Regions from separate parts of the Phyllobacterium sp. UNC302MFCol5.2 genome, predicted to be linked through region 3. Evidence: riboswitches for the same ligand, from Rfam matches in the RefSeq annotation. Region 3 holds a riboswitch; each other region holds the start of a gene.

Region 1 (5,136 bases), on a different contig from region 3:
GCGACATCATTTCAACCGGCACGCCGCCCGGCGTCGGGATGGGCATGAAGCCGCCGCGCTATCTGAAGGCGAGCGATGTCATCGAGCTTGGAATTGAAGGCCTTGGCAACCAGAAGCAGGTGGCGCGCGCCGACACCTGATCATTTGCGACAAACTAAAATTGAAAACGAGATTACTGGGCAATTTCAGGAGCAAGACATGACCCGCATCACCGATCTTCGGGTTTTCGACATCCGTTTCCCTACGTCGCAGGGGCTTGACGGTTCCGACGCGATGAACCCGGATCCGGATTATTCGGCGGCCTATGTCGTTCTTGATACGGATAAGGGTGGTCTTGCCGGGCACGGCCTCACATTCACCATCGGGCGTGGCAACGAGATTTGCTGCCTCGCCATCGAAGCGATGAAGCATCTGGTCATCGGACTTGAACTCGACTGGGTGAAGGAAAATCCGGGACGCTTTTGGCATTTCATCACTGGCGACAGCCAATTGCGCTGGATCGGGCCGGACAAGGGCGCCATGCATCTTGCCACCGGCGCCGTCGTCAACGCCGTCTGGGACTTGCTGGCCAAGGAAGCCGGCAAACCAGTCTGGCAGCTGGTCGGCGAGATGACGCCGGAGGAAATCGTCAACATTGTCGATTTCCGCTACCTGACCGATGTTCTGACTCGCGACGAGGCACTCGACATTCTGCGGAAAGCCGATGCCGGTAAGGCGGAACGCATCGCTGCCCTCAAGGCCGAAGGCTATCCTTGCTATACGACCTCCGCCGGTTGGCTAGGCTATTCCGACGAAAAGCTGCGCCGGCTTTGCCAGGAGGCCGTCGATGCCGGCTTCAACCACGTCAAGATGAAGGTCGGGCGCGATCTCGAGGATGACATCCGCCGGCTGACGATCGCCCGCGAGGTGATCGGGCCAGACCGTATCCTGATGATCGATGCCAACCAGGTCTGGGAGGTCAACGAGGCCATCGACTGGGTGAAGAAGCTTGCCTTCGTCAAGCCGTTCTTCATCGAGGAACCGACGAGCCCGGATGATGTCGCCGGGCATCGCAAGATTCGCGAGGCGATCAAGCCGGTCAAGGTGGCGACCGGCGAGATGTGCCAGAACCGGATCATGTTCAAGCAGTTCATCGCTGAAGGTGCGATCGATGTGGTCCAGATCGATTCCTGCCGCATGGGCGGGCTCAACGAGGTGCTGGCGGTGCTGCTGATCGCGGCGAAATACAATCTGCCGGTCTGGCCGCATGCGGGTGGGGTTGGCCTCTGCGAATATGTGCAGCATTTGTCGATGATCGACTACATCGCGGTGTCGGGCACCAAGGAGGGGCGGGTGATCGAATATGTCGATCATCTGCACGAGCATTTCGTCGATCCCTGCGATATTCGCAATGCCGCCTATATGCCCCCTTCGATGCCGGGATTCTCGATAGAGATGAAGCCGGAATCGATCAGGCAATATCTGCATCGCCCAATGGTATGATCAGCGTCAGTGCCACAAATCGACAGCGCCCGGGGTCAAGGGTGCGGCGCACCATTTGACCGCAATGCCGCGTGTCGCCGTTCGTAAATGGGATGTCGTTTCCGCACCTATCCTTTTCCAAAGCCCGATGCTTTTATCGTAATCACTTGAGGTGCCGCTTTCTAGGGAAGGCGGAGAATTGGGAAGCCGGTTAAAACCCGGCGCTGCCCCCGCAACGGTAGTGGAGTAAAACGCGGCAAAACAGCCACTGGGAGTGCACCCCGGGAAGGCGCCGTGAAGTCTGAAAAGGCAACTCCAGAGCCCGGAAACCAGCCTTGAGGGAAAACCGACTGATCGCGGTGGGCGATCAAGGAGCATGGCTTTGTGCGGCCGACAAACGTTGGCTGCACGGACGTTCTTCTCCGTCACCACCAGTCAGTTCTTTGCAGGCTTAAGGCGAGGACGCGACATGGACATTCGCAATGAACTTCTCCGGAATCTCGGAAACCGGAAACCGGGCTACGGACTGGAACAGGCTTTCTACTCGGACCCAGACTACTACCGTCTCGACATGGAGACGATTTATTATCGCGACTGGCTGTTCATCGGCCATGATTGCGAAGTCGCCAAACCCGGCAATTATTTCACGGTACAGGTCGGCGACTACCCCGTCGTCATCGTTCGCGACCGCCAGGGACAGATTCGCGCCTTCCACAATTCCTGCCGCCATCGCGGTTCGCGCATCTGCGCGGGTGAGAAGGGGAGCTCGGCAAAACTCGTCTGCCCCTATCACCAGTGGACGTATGAGCTCGACGGACGTCTACTTTTTGCCCGCCAGATGGGTGACGATTTCGACGCGAGCCAGTTCAGTCTGAAAACGGTGCATTGCGAGAGCGTCGGCGGCTACATCTTCATCTGCCTGGCGCAGATCGCGCCCGATTTCACCCCGACACGAACCCTGCTCGAGCCGTACCTTGCGCCACACCGGCTGACGGAAACCAAGGTCGCCTTCCAGAGTTCGATCGTCGAGAAAGGCAACTGGAAGCTCGTCTGGGAGAATAACCGCGAGTGCTACCATTGCGCCGGCAACCATCCTGAGCTTTGCAAGACCTTCCCTGAAGCGCCGAGCGCCACCGGAATTCAGGGTTCGAAGGAAGATCCGGAAATGGTATCGCACTGGGACAAGTGCGAGGCGGCTGGTTTGCCAAGCGTATTCCGCATCGCTGAAGATGGGCAGTATCGGGCGACCCGTGTTCCGCTCATCAACAATGCCGAGAGCTATACTCTATCGGGCAAGCGCGCCGTCGGCCGTCAGCTCAGCGACGACGTCAACGCCAGGAGCATAGGTTCACTGCTCCTCTACCATTATCCAACGACCTGGAATCACATCCTTGGCGACCATGCGATCTCTTTCCGTGTCTTGCCACTCGGTCCGAACGAGACGCAAGTCACGACCAAGTGGCTAGTTCATAAGGATGCGGTTGAGGGCGTCGATTATAATCTCGAAGAGCTGACGCATGTCTGGCTGGAAACCAACGATCAGGACCGTCGCATCGTCGAAGAAAACGCGTTCGGCATTCGCTCGCCGGCCTATGAACCCGGTCCCTATTCGGTCGAGCATGAAGGCGGCGTCCTTCAATTCCTGGAATGGTATAGCAATGCCATGGAAGCGCGGCTTTCCGGCGATACGAAACTCAGCAGGGTTGCTTGAATGAACATTGGCGTTTCCCAGAATTATCCGCACCTCGACCAGATGCAGCCGTGGAACGACCGGCTGCATCTCGAATGTCTTTCGGTCGTCGAGGAAGCGCCCAATGTGAAGACCTTCACCTTCCGCTCGGATAATCATAACTGGTTTCGTTATGAGCCTGGCCAGTTCATGACCTTCGAGCTGCCCGTGCAACCGGAAGCGGTTTTGCGCACCTTTACATTGTCATCGAGCCCCTCCCGACCCTTCACCGTCGCCGTGACGGTCAAGGCGCAGGAAGATAGCATCGGCACGCGCTGGATGCTCGATCATCTCATGCCGGGCGTGCGCCTCAAGGCCTTTGGCCCGCTCGGCGACTTTTCGATGCGCAAGCATCCCGGCAGCAAGTATCTTTTCATATCAGCCGGCTCAGGCATCACGCCCATGATGTCGATGACGCGCTGGATGCATGATTGCGCGCCGCAGAGCGATATCAATTTCGTTACCTGCGCGCGGCGTCCGAGCGATATCATTTTCCGCAAGGAACTCGAATATCTGACGAGTTGCATGCCGAACCTGAAATTGACCTTCCTCATCAAGGAGCACGAGATGGGGCAGGTCTGGACCGGCATACGCGGCAGGCTCGAAACGCCGAAGCTGCCGCTGCTCGCCCCGGACTTCAAGGACAGGACCATTTTCTGCTGCGGTCCGGAAAGCTTCATGCGTGATGTGCGCAATATGCTCGAAGCGTCCGGATTCGACATGGCCCACTACCATCAGGAAAGCTTCGGCCCGGCGCCCGAGCCTGTCCTGCCGATGCTCGACGGGATCTCCACGGAGCCGGCCGCGAGCGCGACGGTGACGTTCTCGATGTCGAGCATGGAGGTGCCATGCGCGGCCGGAGAAACGATCCTCAAGGCGGCGCGCGGTGCTGGCATCCGCATTGCCGCCGCCTGCGAGTCGGGTCTTTGCGGCACGTGCAAAGTTATGAAGCTCGCCGGCAACGTCGACATGGACCACAATGGCGGCATCCTCGATGAGGAAATCGACGAGGGCTATATCCTCGCCTGCTGCTCCAAGCCGCTCGGCAATGTCGAAGTCGAGGCTTAAGGCAAACGGCGACCGTAGATCAGAGAGAGGGCAGTTCGCGCAAGAACCGGTCCAGTTCTTCGCGCGGCATGCCGACGACATGTTCTGGTCCCGGATATGTCCTGGCACTCACGTCGGCGACGAACTCGGAAAAGGCCGCGATCCTTTCCTGCTGCAGGCGGTCGAGTTCAGCCGTGAAGTTGCGATAGACCTTGGCGTGGCGCGGATAATGGCCGCGATTTGAACCGAGCACGTCGGCCGCGAAAAGATACTGCGCATCGCAGCCCGCGCCCGCGCCCATCGAGATCATGAAAAGCGATGTTCGCTCGCTGATGGCGGAGGCGACGTCAACCGGCACGACCTCTATCTCGGCGGCGAAGGCGCCTGCCTCTTCAAGCGCCCTGGTCTGCCGCCAGATTTCGAGCGCGCTCGTCGCAGTCTTCCCTACCGCCCTGAATCCGCCCGTCCAGGTCGCCTTGGACGGGATGAGGCCCACATGTCCGCATACGGGGATTCCCTCGTCGCGAAGCCGGCGCACCGTGGCAAGACTTGCGGCGCAATAGACAGCGTCAGCGCCCGCCTTGCGTGCCGTGAACGCACCCCGCAGGTAATCCTCGGCGGTGACGAAATCGCCGTATTCGAGCCCCGGCACGGTAAAGGCAGAGGGCGCCGCGTCGCGAAATTCCGGCGTAAGCAACGCCGGCGGTATGGAAAGCATGTCGACGCGGGCGCGTTCGGCGGCCTCGGCTTCCTCCAGCGTTTCGACCCGCAGCATGGTTAGCTGGCGGCGGCCCTTAAGTGCAAGAATGTCCGCGACGGTGGGGCGCAGGTTTCGCATGGTTATCCGCCTTAGGCCGCGAGCAGCGATTTGAGTTTGACATGGCTCGATTGAAGCTGCG
Region 2 (5,136 bases), 170 kb from region 3:
CGATGAAAAGCGCGCCGCTTCGTGCTGCCTTGGCAACCGCCTCGTAGACCGAAAGCACGTGCTTGCCGGCCGGGAGCATCGTAATGACAACATCGGCCTCGGCGACGGCGGCCTCGGCATTATCTGCAATCGTTACGCCGTTGCCCCGCGCGGTATCGAGGTTTTCGGGCACGAGATCGAACCCAAGTACGTTATGGCCTGCCTTGACGAGATTGGCGGCCATCGGGTTGCCCATATGTCCAAGGCCGATAAAAGCGACAGTCGTCATCGCACTTCTCCCTCAATTTGAAATTTCAACGGCCCGTCATGTGCCGCGCGATGATAACTCGCATGATTTCATTCGTGCCTTCCAGGATCTGGTGCACCCGCAAGTCACGTACCAGTTTCTCCACGCCATAGTCGTGCAGGTAGCCATAGCCGCCATGGATCTGCAGAGCGTCGTTGGCGATATCGAACCCCTTGTCGGTGACGAAGCGCTTGGCCATGGCGGACCATTTGGAAGCGTCGTGCGTTTTGCGGTCAAGCTTTGATGCCGCTGTGTAGAGCAGCATGCGGGCAGCTGAAAGCTCCGTCTCCATATCGGCAAGCTTGAACTGAAGCGCCTGGAACTCATTGATCGCCTTGCCGAACGCCTTGCGCTCACTGGCATAGACCAGCGCCTTGTCGAGGGCCGATTGCGCGCCGCCAAGCGAGCATGCCGCAATGTTGAGCCGCCCGCCGTCGAGCCCGCCCATGGCAATGCGAAAGCCGTCACCTTCCTCGCCGAGCCGGTTGGCAACTGGGATACGGCAGTTCTCGAAGATGACCTGGCGGGTGGATTGGGCGTTCCAGCCCATCTTGTATTCATTGGCGCCAAATGAAAGGCCGGGCGCATCTTTAGGCACGACCAGCGCAGAGATGCCCTTCGGTCCATCCTCGCCGGTGCGCACCATCGTCACGTAAAGGTCGGAATCGCCGGCGCCCGAGATGAACTGCTTGGCGCCGTTGAGGATGTAGTGATCGCCCTCACGCACCGCGCGGGTCTTCAGGGCGGCGGCATCGGAACCGGAGTTCGGCTCGGTCAAGCAATAGCTTGCAAGCCACTCCATCGATGTCAGGCGCGGCACGAAGCGTTGACGTTGCTCCTCGCTGCCGAACGTGTCGATCATCCACGCGCCCATGTTGTGGATGGAGATGAATGCCGAGAACGCCGGACAGGCGGCGGCGAGCGCCTCGAAGATCAGCACGGCATCGAGCCGTTTCAGGCCTGAACCACCGACATCCTCGCGCACGTAGATGCCGCCCATGCCGAGCGGTCCGGTCTCGCGGATGACATCGGCGGGGAAATGCTTGTCGCGATCCCACGCCAGCGCGTTCGGCGCGACGCGGTCGGCGGCGAAGGCGCGCGCCATGTCCTGGATCGCCAGTTGATCCTCATTGAGTTCGAACTGGCCAGCGGTCGAATCAACGCTACTGTCCATGGCACCCTCCCTGCATTTCTTATTGCTTGCCACTCTATCCCAAGCTTCCCGGGGCGCAACGTCCAAGGCAGGACTAGGAAGAGAAAGACATATCCGCTACTCAAAGCCCATGACACGCGCAATCATGTTGCAGGGAACCGGTTCAGATGTTGGGAAATCCGTCCTGGTGGCGGGTCTGTGCCGGCTTGCGCACAAGCGCGGGCTGGTTGTCCGGCCGTTCAAACCGCAGAACATGTCGAACAATGCGGCGGTCAGCGATGACGGCGGCGAGATAGGTCGCGCGCAATGGCTGCAGGCGCTGGCCTGCGGTGTGCCGTCCTCCATCCACATGAATCCCGTGCTCCTGAAGCCGCAGTCGGAAACCGGCAGCCAGATCATCGTGCAAGGCAAGGTCTGGGGCCAGGCGAAGGGCCGGAACTACCAGAAGCTCAAGGGGCAACTGCTCGATGCCGTGATGCAGTCCTTTGACATCGTTTGCGATGGTGCCGATCTCGTCATCGTCGAGGGCGCGGGCTCGCCTGCCGAAATCAATCTGCGGGCTGGCGATATCGCCAATATGGGCTTTGCAACCCGCGCCAATGTGCCGGTCGTTCTCGTCGGCGATATCGACCGCGGCGGCGTCATCGCATCGATTGTCGGCACCCACGCGATCCTGCCGCCGGAGGATCGCGCCGCGATCATCGGATATATCATCAACAAGTTTCGGGGCGACGTCTCGCTCTTCGACGAAGGCTTGAAGGCAATCACCCGGTTCACCGGCTGGCCTTCATTTGGCGTCGTGCCATGGCTGAAGGATGCTTCCCGGCTTCCCGCAGAAGATTCCGTCGTGCTGGAGCGATTGGTAAAGGGGAACGGCCGCGCGCTGAAAGTCGCGGTGCCAGTGCTTGACCGCATTGCCAATTTCGACGACCTCGATCCGCTGATGGCCGAGGCTGATGTCGATGTCGTGTTTGTCCGAAGCGGGGAGCAACTGCCCGTCGATGCCGGTCTCGTCATCATCCCCGGGTCGAAATCGACGATCGGTGATCTTATACGCTTCCGGGAAAACGGCTGGGACAAGGACCTCAACCTTCACCGGCGTCGCGGCGGCTCGATCATGGGCATATGCGGTGGATATCAGATGCTCGGGCGCACGGTGCGCGACCCTGAGGGCATCGAAGGTGCAGTGACGCAAATCGAGGGCCTTGGCCATCTCGATATCGAAACGGTGATGGAGCCGGAGAAGACCGTTCGCAATGTTGCGGCTCATTCGCTGCAATACGACGTGCCGCTGAGCGGCTATGAAATCCACCTTGGCAAGACGACCGGCCTGGATTGCAGCCGCCCGACGGCGATGATCAACGGCGTCGAGGATGGCGCGATTTCAGCCGACGGTAAGGTCTTCGGGACCTATATGCACGGCCTGTTCGGCACCGATGCCTATCGCTCCGCATTGCTGCGTTCGCTGGGAATCAACGCCAATGCCTTCGACTACAGGGCGGGCGTCGATGCCGCGCTCGATTCGATAGCCGACCAACTGGCTGAAGTCCTCGATGTCCATGCGTTGATCGCACGTTGAGTATGTAGACCTGTGCGAAACATTATTGGGTGCCAATCCTGGCGACGGATGACGAATACAGGAACACCGATCTCGAAGTTTTCCCTTGACCGTACTAAAGCGAAAAACGTCGCGCGGTTTCGTTTGACATTCTCGGTGCTTGGTGAATAACGTTCAACCCATGATTGGTTCCCGTTCGGCCAAAGGCCATGGGATCAAAAGGGAATGCGACGGCCGTACCCATCAGGGCGGCCCTACCGCAGCCGACCCCGCGACTGTAGAGCGGCGAGGATTCATGCCAAGGCCTAAGGCGCAAGCCGAGGGCAGCCACTGGGAAACCGGGAAGGCGGCATTGATCCTGCGACCCGCGAGCCAGGAGACCTGCCAGTCATAGGGCAATGGTGCCCAAGACCGAAGGGGAATGTCCCTTCTGGCCCTGCACGGAGGTTGTTATGGCTGCACGTACTTCGACTACGATATCTCTCCCGCTCGCATCGCGTCTGACGACGGCGGTGGTTTCAATGCTGCTCGGCGTGTTCATCGTTTATGGCGTGGGTCTTTCCCATTCCGAAACGCTGCACGATACGGCGCACGACACCCGCCATTCCTACGGATTCCCCTGCCACTGAGGTTGGAGCCCGGCTGGATGTAATGATTCGGCCGCCACCGCTTAAGCATTGAAAACTGAGGGTTTATCTGGTCCGGGTGTCGTTTCGACAGCCCGGTGTCTTGATATGGGAATTCGGAGAGATATCGATGTTGGTTAAATATCTTCTGGCTACGATCGTGGCCGGTCTGTTTGCTGGTATTCTATTGACGCCAGCCATGTACGTGCGCAGCGTGCCACTTATCCTGCACGCGGAAGAATATGAGAACGCCGCAGGCGGCCACGAGCACGAGCATGCCGCAGCGCCTGCCGCCGCCGGCGAGACCGCACCTGCCGTGGCGCCGCACACTCACGAAGAGGAAGAGGCGAGCCCGGCGCTGCCATTCGGCCGCTTGGGTAATACGTTGCTGATCAATCTTGTCGCCGGAGCGGGTTTCGCCCTGATCACTGGCGCGGCCGCCTTGTTTCTTGGACGCAAGATCACCGTGCAGAACGGCATTTATTGGGGCTTGGCCGGGTTCTTCATCTTCAACCTCGCGCCATCGTTCAGTCTTGCCCCGGAACTGCCGGCCATGCCCGCCGCCGATCTCGCGACACGGCAAGCCTGGTGGCTCATCACGGTGCTGCTGACTGCGGGCGGCGTCTACTTCATCGTTCTGCGTGAGGAAATCTGGGCGAGGGTACTCGGCCTCGTGCTCATTGTTGCGCCGCATATCTATGGCGCTCCGGAAGCGGACGATCTTACTTCCGCCGTGCCGCCGACACTGGCATCCGAGTTCGCGGTATCGACGCTCGCGACCAACCTCTTCTTCTGGGTGGTGCTCGGCACTGCGCTCGGCTTTGCCATCCAGAGCTACGCGGCCTCGGAGCTTGAGGCCTGATGGCCGTGCTGGAGCGCGGGGTCACCTTTGTGCTCGGCGGCGCGCGCTCCGGCAAATCCTCCTTTGCCGAAGGACTGATCGAGTCATCCGGCAAGGAGGCGATCTATCTTGCGACGGGCAGGGCGTGGGACGATGAGATGTCCGCTCGCATCGACCACCACAAGGCGCGGCGCGGCGTATTGTGGACGACGGTCGAAGAACCGCTCGATCTGGTTTCCGCGCTGGAAGTGCATGCGGCCGAGGGCACAGCGGTTCTTGTCGACTGCCTGACACTTTGGGTCACCAACCTCATGATGGCCGAGCGTGATGTCATGGCGGAAACGGCAAGGTTTGCCGCAGCTCTGCCGCATCTCAAAGGTGCGGTCGTTTGCGTCTCCAACGAGGTTGGCCTCGGCATCGTTCCGGAGAACCGCATGGCACGCGACTTTCGCGATCATGCCGGTCGTCTCCATCAAGCTGTGGCTGGCGCCGCGGCAACAGTCTATTTCGTGGCAGCAGGTCTGCCGCTCAAAATGAAGGGATAACAACATGCAGGGTCAGAAGATTCCGGCAACGGTCATCACCGGCTTCCTTGGTTCGGGCAAGACGACGATGATCCGCAATCTGCTCGAGAATGCCGATGGCAAGCGCATTGCGCTGATCATCAATGAA
Region 3 (5,136 bases):
CGTGACGCGGGAGGTTAAATCGGGATCTGCAATCAGCAGGCGCGGGTCGCGTGCCAGCCACAGTTTGACGGTTAATTTATTCTTGTCTTTCGGTTCAAGTTCCGTGCTCTCTTCGAGCATCAAACCGGCTTCCGTAAGCCATTCGCGCATCTGCGCATCGCTGAAGCCGAGACGCATATGGGCATGGTTGTCGCGCAGGAACTCAAGTTCGTGCGGAGCAAAATCAACGATGAGCATGCGCCCGCCTGCCCGCAATGCACGAGCCGCTTCGCGGATTGCTTCGGCGGGGTTATCGAGGAAGTGCAGAACCTGGTGGACGGTAACAAGATCGAAGGATTCGCGATCCACCGGCAGGGAATAGACATCGCCATGGCGCACCTGCGCATTGGTAATCCCGTCGCGATCGAGATTGGAGCGAGCAACCGTCAGCATGTCGCGGTTTATGTCGATGCCGACGCCGCGAATATAGAGTGGCGAAAAGAGTTCAAGCAGGCGGCCCGTCCCCGTGCCGACATCAAGCATCGCCTGAAACGGCTTGCGGCCGACGATCTTGAGGAGCGCTGCTTCCACCGCGCCATCCGGCGCGTGCAACGACCGGATCATATCCCAGCTCGTTGCATTGGCGCTGAAATAGGCGGCTGCGCGTTCGCGCCGCTGCAACTTCACTGAGGAAAGCCGCTCGAGATCGCGTTCAAGCAAAGGATCGGAAAAGTCGAGGCGGTCGAGCAGCGACCGGGCGATGTCACCGACGATCAGCGAGTCGGCCAGGCGGAAATAGGCCCAGGAACCCTCCTGGTAGCGATTGATGAGGCTGGCCTCGAACAGCAGCTTCAAATGCCGCGACACGCGCGGCTGCGACTGACCAAGAATGGAGGTAAGATCGGAAACGGTCAGGTCGCCGCGTGACAGGAGCGCGAGGATGCGCAGGCGGCTCGGCTCGGCCGCCGCTTTCAGCGTATCGACCATCAGGTCCAGGTTGAGATCACGCTTGTCCATGCTTCCAATCCTCAAAAGACATAAAGATATGTTTATGTGACAAACGCCACATAAGCAAGTTGTTTTTGCCGTTGACGACATTTTTTGCCGCGCCTGAAATAGGACGAGAATCGGCTAGGATAGCGGCATGAGCATCGGAACGAACCGCCAGCGCGCCATCAACAAGGCTTTGACACTTCTGCTACCGGCCGTACCCTATTCGGATTCCGAGCCGATCCGCGCCGCCGCAAATGCCCCGCATATGAAGACGCTGCCGCCGCCGATTGCGGTGTGGCTGGCGACGGTCGCGCATGTCCGGCACCAGCACACGGATTACGATGAGCTTCGTGACGACGGTTACGACAAGGAGTCGGCGCGTTTCTTCGTGCTGGAAGCGATCAACCGGAAACTGACGGAGTGGCGGGCGACACGCCTGCTCGATCCGGATGAGGATGATCAGAGCTGAGCGTTTCTGGATCATCGCATCCACTCCAGCGGTCCCGGAAAATGAGTTCATCCAGCGGCAGTCGCTTGCGCCATCCGCGCTGCTCAAGCTCCGGCGCCTGGTAGAGCTCATCCACATAGCCGACGCAGAGATAGGCGACGATCTCGACATGCGCGGGAATGCCGAGGATTCGGCGCATGTCGGCATCATGGTAAATGCTGACCCAGCCGACGCCGACGCCTTCGGCGCGCGCTGCAAGCCAGAGATTCTGCACTGCGCAGACGGTACTGTAGAGGTCCATCTGACGGTTATGGGTGCGGCCAAGGACGACGCGCCCGCCACGGGTGCGATCGCAGGTGATGCAGATGTTGAGCGGCGCCTTGAGGATGCCTTCGAGTTTCAGCGCACCATAAAGCGCCTGGCGATCGTCAGTGAACATTGCCCTCGCTTCCTCATTGGCGCGGGTGAAGGCTTGATGCACCTCCTGCTTGCACTCGGGATCGCTGATCAGGATGAAATTCCAGGGCTGCATGAAGCCGACCGAAGGCGCGTGGTGGGCCGCATCGAGCAGGCGCATAAGCACATCGTCGGGTATGGGCTTGGGAAGAAACTGGTCGCGCACATCACGGCGCGTATGGATGGCTTTGTAGACCGCCGCGCGTTCATCTTTGGAAAAATTGTCGGCGGCAGTCGGACCATGGCATTTATCGTGCATTGTTTACTCCCAACAACGCTTGAAACTCTCGCCGCCGTCCACGCGGTTCGAGCTATGAGGTCCGGCCGGTCTTCTGACTGAGGTTCACCTGAGCCGCGCGCCTTCCGGAACGTTCCGTGGCAAATGCGCGTCCATCCCCCCTTACAGCGCTGGGCACGTGCCGGATTTTCACCGGCTTCCCGATTCTCCCGCAACGCTTGCCGCAGGCACCGGACCTGCCTGATCATTCGCCACAATTCCCGGGCGCGCGCAAGCCTCAGGGGCGATAAATCCATTGTTCGGGAATGCGCACATCCACCTTTTCGCCATTGCCGATCGTTCCGGGCTTTTCGACCCAGGCGACGATGCCGCGCATCCGCCGCGAGACCCGAACGAAATCGAGCGCAGTCGCGGTATGGTCGGCCGTTCCCGCATGTTCGCCGATCGAGCGCCCGGCGATCTTGCAGGGCGCGTTCTGGCCGTCGACCTTCAGCGTGACACCGCCCTCGAAAAATATCAGCGTCCGCGGCGGGAGCATCGAAAGCGACGAGATCCCGTCGATCAGCATGTTGCCGCCGATCCACTCTGCCCTGAGTTCGGCAAGCCCCATGCCGGCTGCAACTTGTACGAGTTCGTCCGGCGCAAGAATCGAGAGTTGCCGTTCGTTGCGCATTTCAGTGCCGCGCGGATACCAAGGCTCGCGACCGCCGGATTTCCGCGTCGGGCCGGCATGGAAATCACCGACAATTCCGTCGAAAGTGACTTTGAGTTCCGCTGACGGCGCCGTCACGAAATCGCCGGCGCGTGCCTCGAACAGGCCGCTGACACGCCCGCTGAGCTTGCGCGCGGGCAATATCTCGGGGCCGTTTGAAAAAAGGTCGTTCATAAACGCTCCTGAAAATATGCGCCGTGAAAGCCGCCGCATTTTATGAAAAACTGCGGGCAACACCAGCGAATATCCCTGATGAATCTGTCAAAAAGAGTCATGAGAATTCGGTGAACTATTGCGGCTCGGCAATACCTTGCGCCTATGGCATGCTACAACCCACTGGAAAGGCGAATCGTCTCCGATTGACAATCGTTATGTGTTCTGCTTTCGTTCTTTTCTCACCGGAGGTTTGTCGTGAACGCTGAAGTTATGGACGCAGCCATAGATTTGGCGAAACGAACCGCAGGAAAGCGTTATCACACCGTCCTTGCCGATCCGCCGTGGCGCTTCACAAATCGCACCGGAAAGGTCGCTCCGGAGCACAAGCGCCTGTCCCGCTACGGCACGATGACGACCGACGATATCTGCGCCCTGCCGATCGCCGACCTGACGGCGCAACCTGCGCATCTCTACCTGTGGGTGCCGAATGCGCTGCTGCCGGAGGGGCTGCGGGTCATGCAATCCTGGGGATTCGAGTACAAGTCGAACATCATCTGGCACAAGGTGCGCAAGGATGGCGGCTCTGACGGGCGCGGCGTGGGCTTCTATTTTCGCAACGTCACCGAAGTCTTGCTCTTCGGGGTTCGCGGCAAGAACGCCCGCACACTGGCGCCAGGCCGCAGCCAGGTGAACTATCTTTCGTCGCGCAAGCGCGAACACTCGCGCAAGCCCGACGAGCAGTACGATCTGATCGAAAGCTGCTCGAAGGGTCCTTATCTCGAACTTTTTGCGCGCGGGACGCGGCCAAACTGGACCTATTGGGGCAATCAGGCCGACGAAGACTACAAGCCGACCTGGAAGACCTACGCCTATAATTCGGCGGCGGAAGCCGCGGAGTGATCGAACGTCACCACCGATGAAGGTATGCCGATAAGGACAAGCGGGCACGGGTTGCCGACGCCGCGCAAGACGCGGTCGCGCAGCTTGCGCCAATGGGTCGTCGCCTCGCCGAACTTGTCGCCGACGAATGCATCGACCCATGCTTGCCGGAAGTCGCCGGTACGCTCGGCCCTTGTCAGGATCATTTCGCGCTGACGCCGCGTCGGAACGTAATTGAAGCTGTCGAGCTGGCCGAGTTCGTCGACAGCCCTCTCATCTGCAAAGCGGCGCAGGATCGTCCGCATATCGTTCTGAAGGCTCTCGCCGCGGGTGATGAGCCCGCCGACGGAGACGGCGCCCTCGGCATGCAGGCGCTTGAAGCTTTCAAGGTCGCGGTCGAAGAACGGATCCTTGTTGTTCCACTCGATTTCGAGCGCGAACACCGAGCCTTGCGGCCCGAAGGCCTTCACGTGGTCGATTTCATGGGAGAGGGAGGCGACCTCCCTTTCCTCATCGAATTCGGACCAGCGCACGGTCTTGCGGACGCGGATATTGCGCTTGCTCCAGCCCCGTTCGGCGAGACCACGGCGCAGACGCTGCGTTAGCCGCGCCTCGCCTCCCCCGCCCGCGACAATTTCGGTGACGGGGATCGTCAGATCGAGCAGGACCGTTTCGAGGTCGTTCTCCGCGCCGGCCATGTCCATGGTGACGATGGCTTCGGCGTGGTGAAGCGCCAGGATATCAAAACCGCGTTCCTTCAGCCGCTCGAACATGCGGCCTTACCGCGTCAAGCGCTTGTAGGTCGGACGCTTCGGATTGACGCTGTCCGGGCCGAGGCGGCGGATCTTGTCGTTCTCATATTCCTCGAAGTTTCCTTCAAACCATTCGACGTGGCTGTCACCTTCGAAGGCAAGGATATGCGTAGCAAGGCGGTCGAGGAACATGCGATCGTGGCTGATGATCACGGCGCAGCCCGCATACTTTTCGAGCGCATCCTCGAGCGCCGAAAGCGTTTCGGTGTCGAGGTCGTTGGTCGGCTCGTCGAGAAGCAGGACATTGCCGCCCGACTGCAGCATTTTGGCAAGGTGCACGCGATTGCGCTGACCGCCCGATAGATTGCCGACTTTCTGCTGCTGGTCGCCACCCTTGAAATTGAAGGCAGAGACATAGGCACGCGAATTCATCTCGTGCTTGCCAAGCTTGATGATGTCGTTGCCACCCGAAATCTCCTCCCAGACGTTCTTGTCGCCCTTGAGGTGATCGCGGCTCTGATCG

Evidence for each region. Region 3 has a riboswitch for cobalamin ahead of bluB (5,6-dimethylbenzimidazole synthase). Riboswitches for the same ligand answer to the same signal wherever they lie in the genome.
Region 1: another riboswitch for cobalamin. It lies ahead of BR48_RS0100600 (aromatic ring-hydroxylating dioxygenase subunit alpha); the one in region 3 lies ahead of bluB (5,6-dimethylbenzimidazole synthase).
Region 2: another riboswitch for cobalamin. It lies ahead of BR48_RS0113475 (CbtB domain-containing protein); the one in region 3 lies ahead of bluB (5,6-dimethylbenzimidazole synthase).

What each region holds. Positions count from the first base shown of each region.
Region 1 is NZ_JMLL01000001.1:126,994-132,129, forward strand. It holds gene BR48_RS0100590 (fumarylacetoacetate hydrolase family protein) at 1-140, shown strand, start outside; gene BR48_RS0100595 (L-fuconate dehydratase) at 199-1,482, shown strand; cobalamin riboswitch at 1,615-1,814, shown strand; gene BR48_RS0100600 (aromatic ring-hydroxylating dioxygenase subunit alpha) at 1,931-3,172, shown strand; gene BR48_RS0100605 (hybrid-cluster NAD(P)-dependent oxidoreductase) at 3,173-4,258, shown strand; gene BR48_RS0100610 (3-methyl-2-oxobutanoate hydroxymethyltransferase) at 4,278-5,075, opposite strand; gene BR48_RS0100615 (FAD-dependent oxidoreductase) at 5,087-5,136, opposite strand, start outside.
Region 2 is NZ_JMLL01000011.1:442,903-448,038, reverse strand. It holds gene mmsB (3-hydroxyisobutyrate dehydrogenase) at 1-268, opposite strand, end outside; gene BR48_RS0113485 (isobutyryl-CoA dehydrogenase) at 294-1,460, opposite strand; gene BR48_RS0113480 (cobyric acid synthase) at 1,570-3,018, shown strand; cobalamin riboswitch at 3,167-3,401, shown strand; gene BR48_RS0113475 (CbtB domain-containing protein) at 3,450-3,626, shown strand; gene BR48_RS0113470 (CbtA family protein) at 3,754-4,485, shown strand; gene cobU (bifunctional adenosylcobinamide kinase/adenosylcobinamide-phosphate guanylyltransferase) at 4,485-5,009, shown strand; gene cobW (cobalamin biosynthesis protein CobW) at 5,014-5,136, shown strand, end outside.
Region 3 is NZ_JMLL01000011.1:612,339-617,474, forward strand. It holds gene BR48_RS0114270 (metalloregulator ArsR/SmtB family transcription factor) at 1-996, opposite strand, end outside; gene BR48_RS0114275 (DUF2293 domain-containing protein) at 1,124-1,441, shown strand; gene bluB (5,6-dimethylbenzimidazole synthase) at 1,374-2,135, opposite strand; cobalamin riboswitch at 2,181-2,364, opposite strand; gene BR48_RS0114285 (molybdenum cofactor sulfurase) at 2,392-3,000, opposite strand; gene BR48_RS0114290 (MT-A70 family methyltransferase) at 3,238-3,882, shown strand; gene BR48_RS24615 (BglII/BstYI family type II restriction endonuclease) at 3,852-4,634, opposite strand; gene ettA (energy-dependent translational throttle protein EttA) at 4,641-5,136, opposite strand, start outside.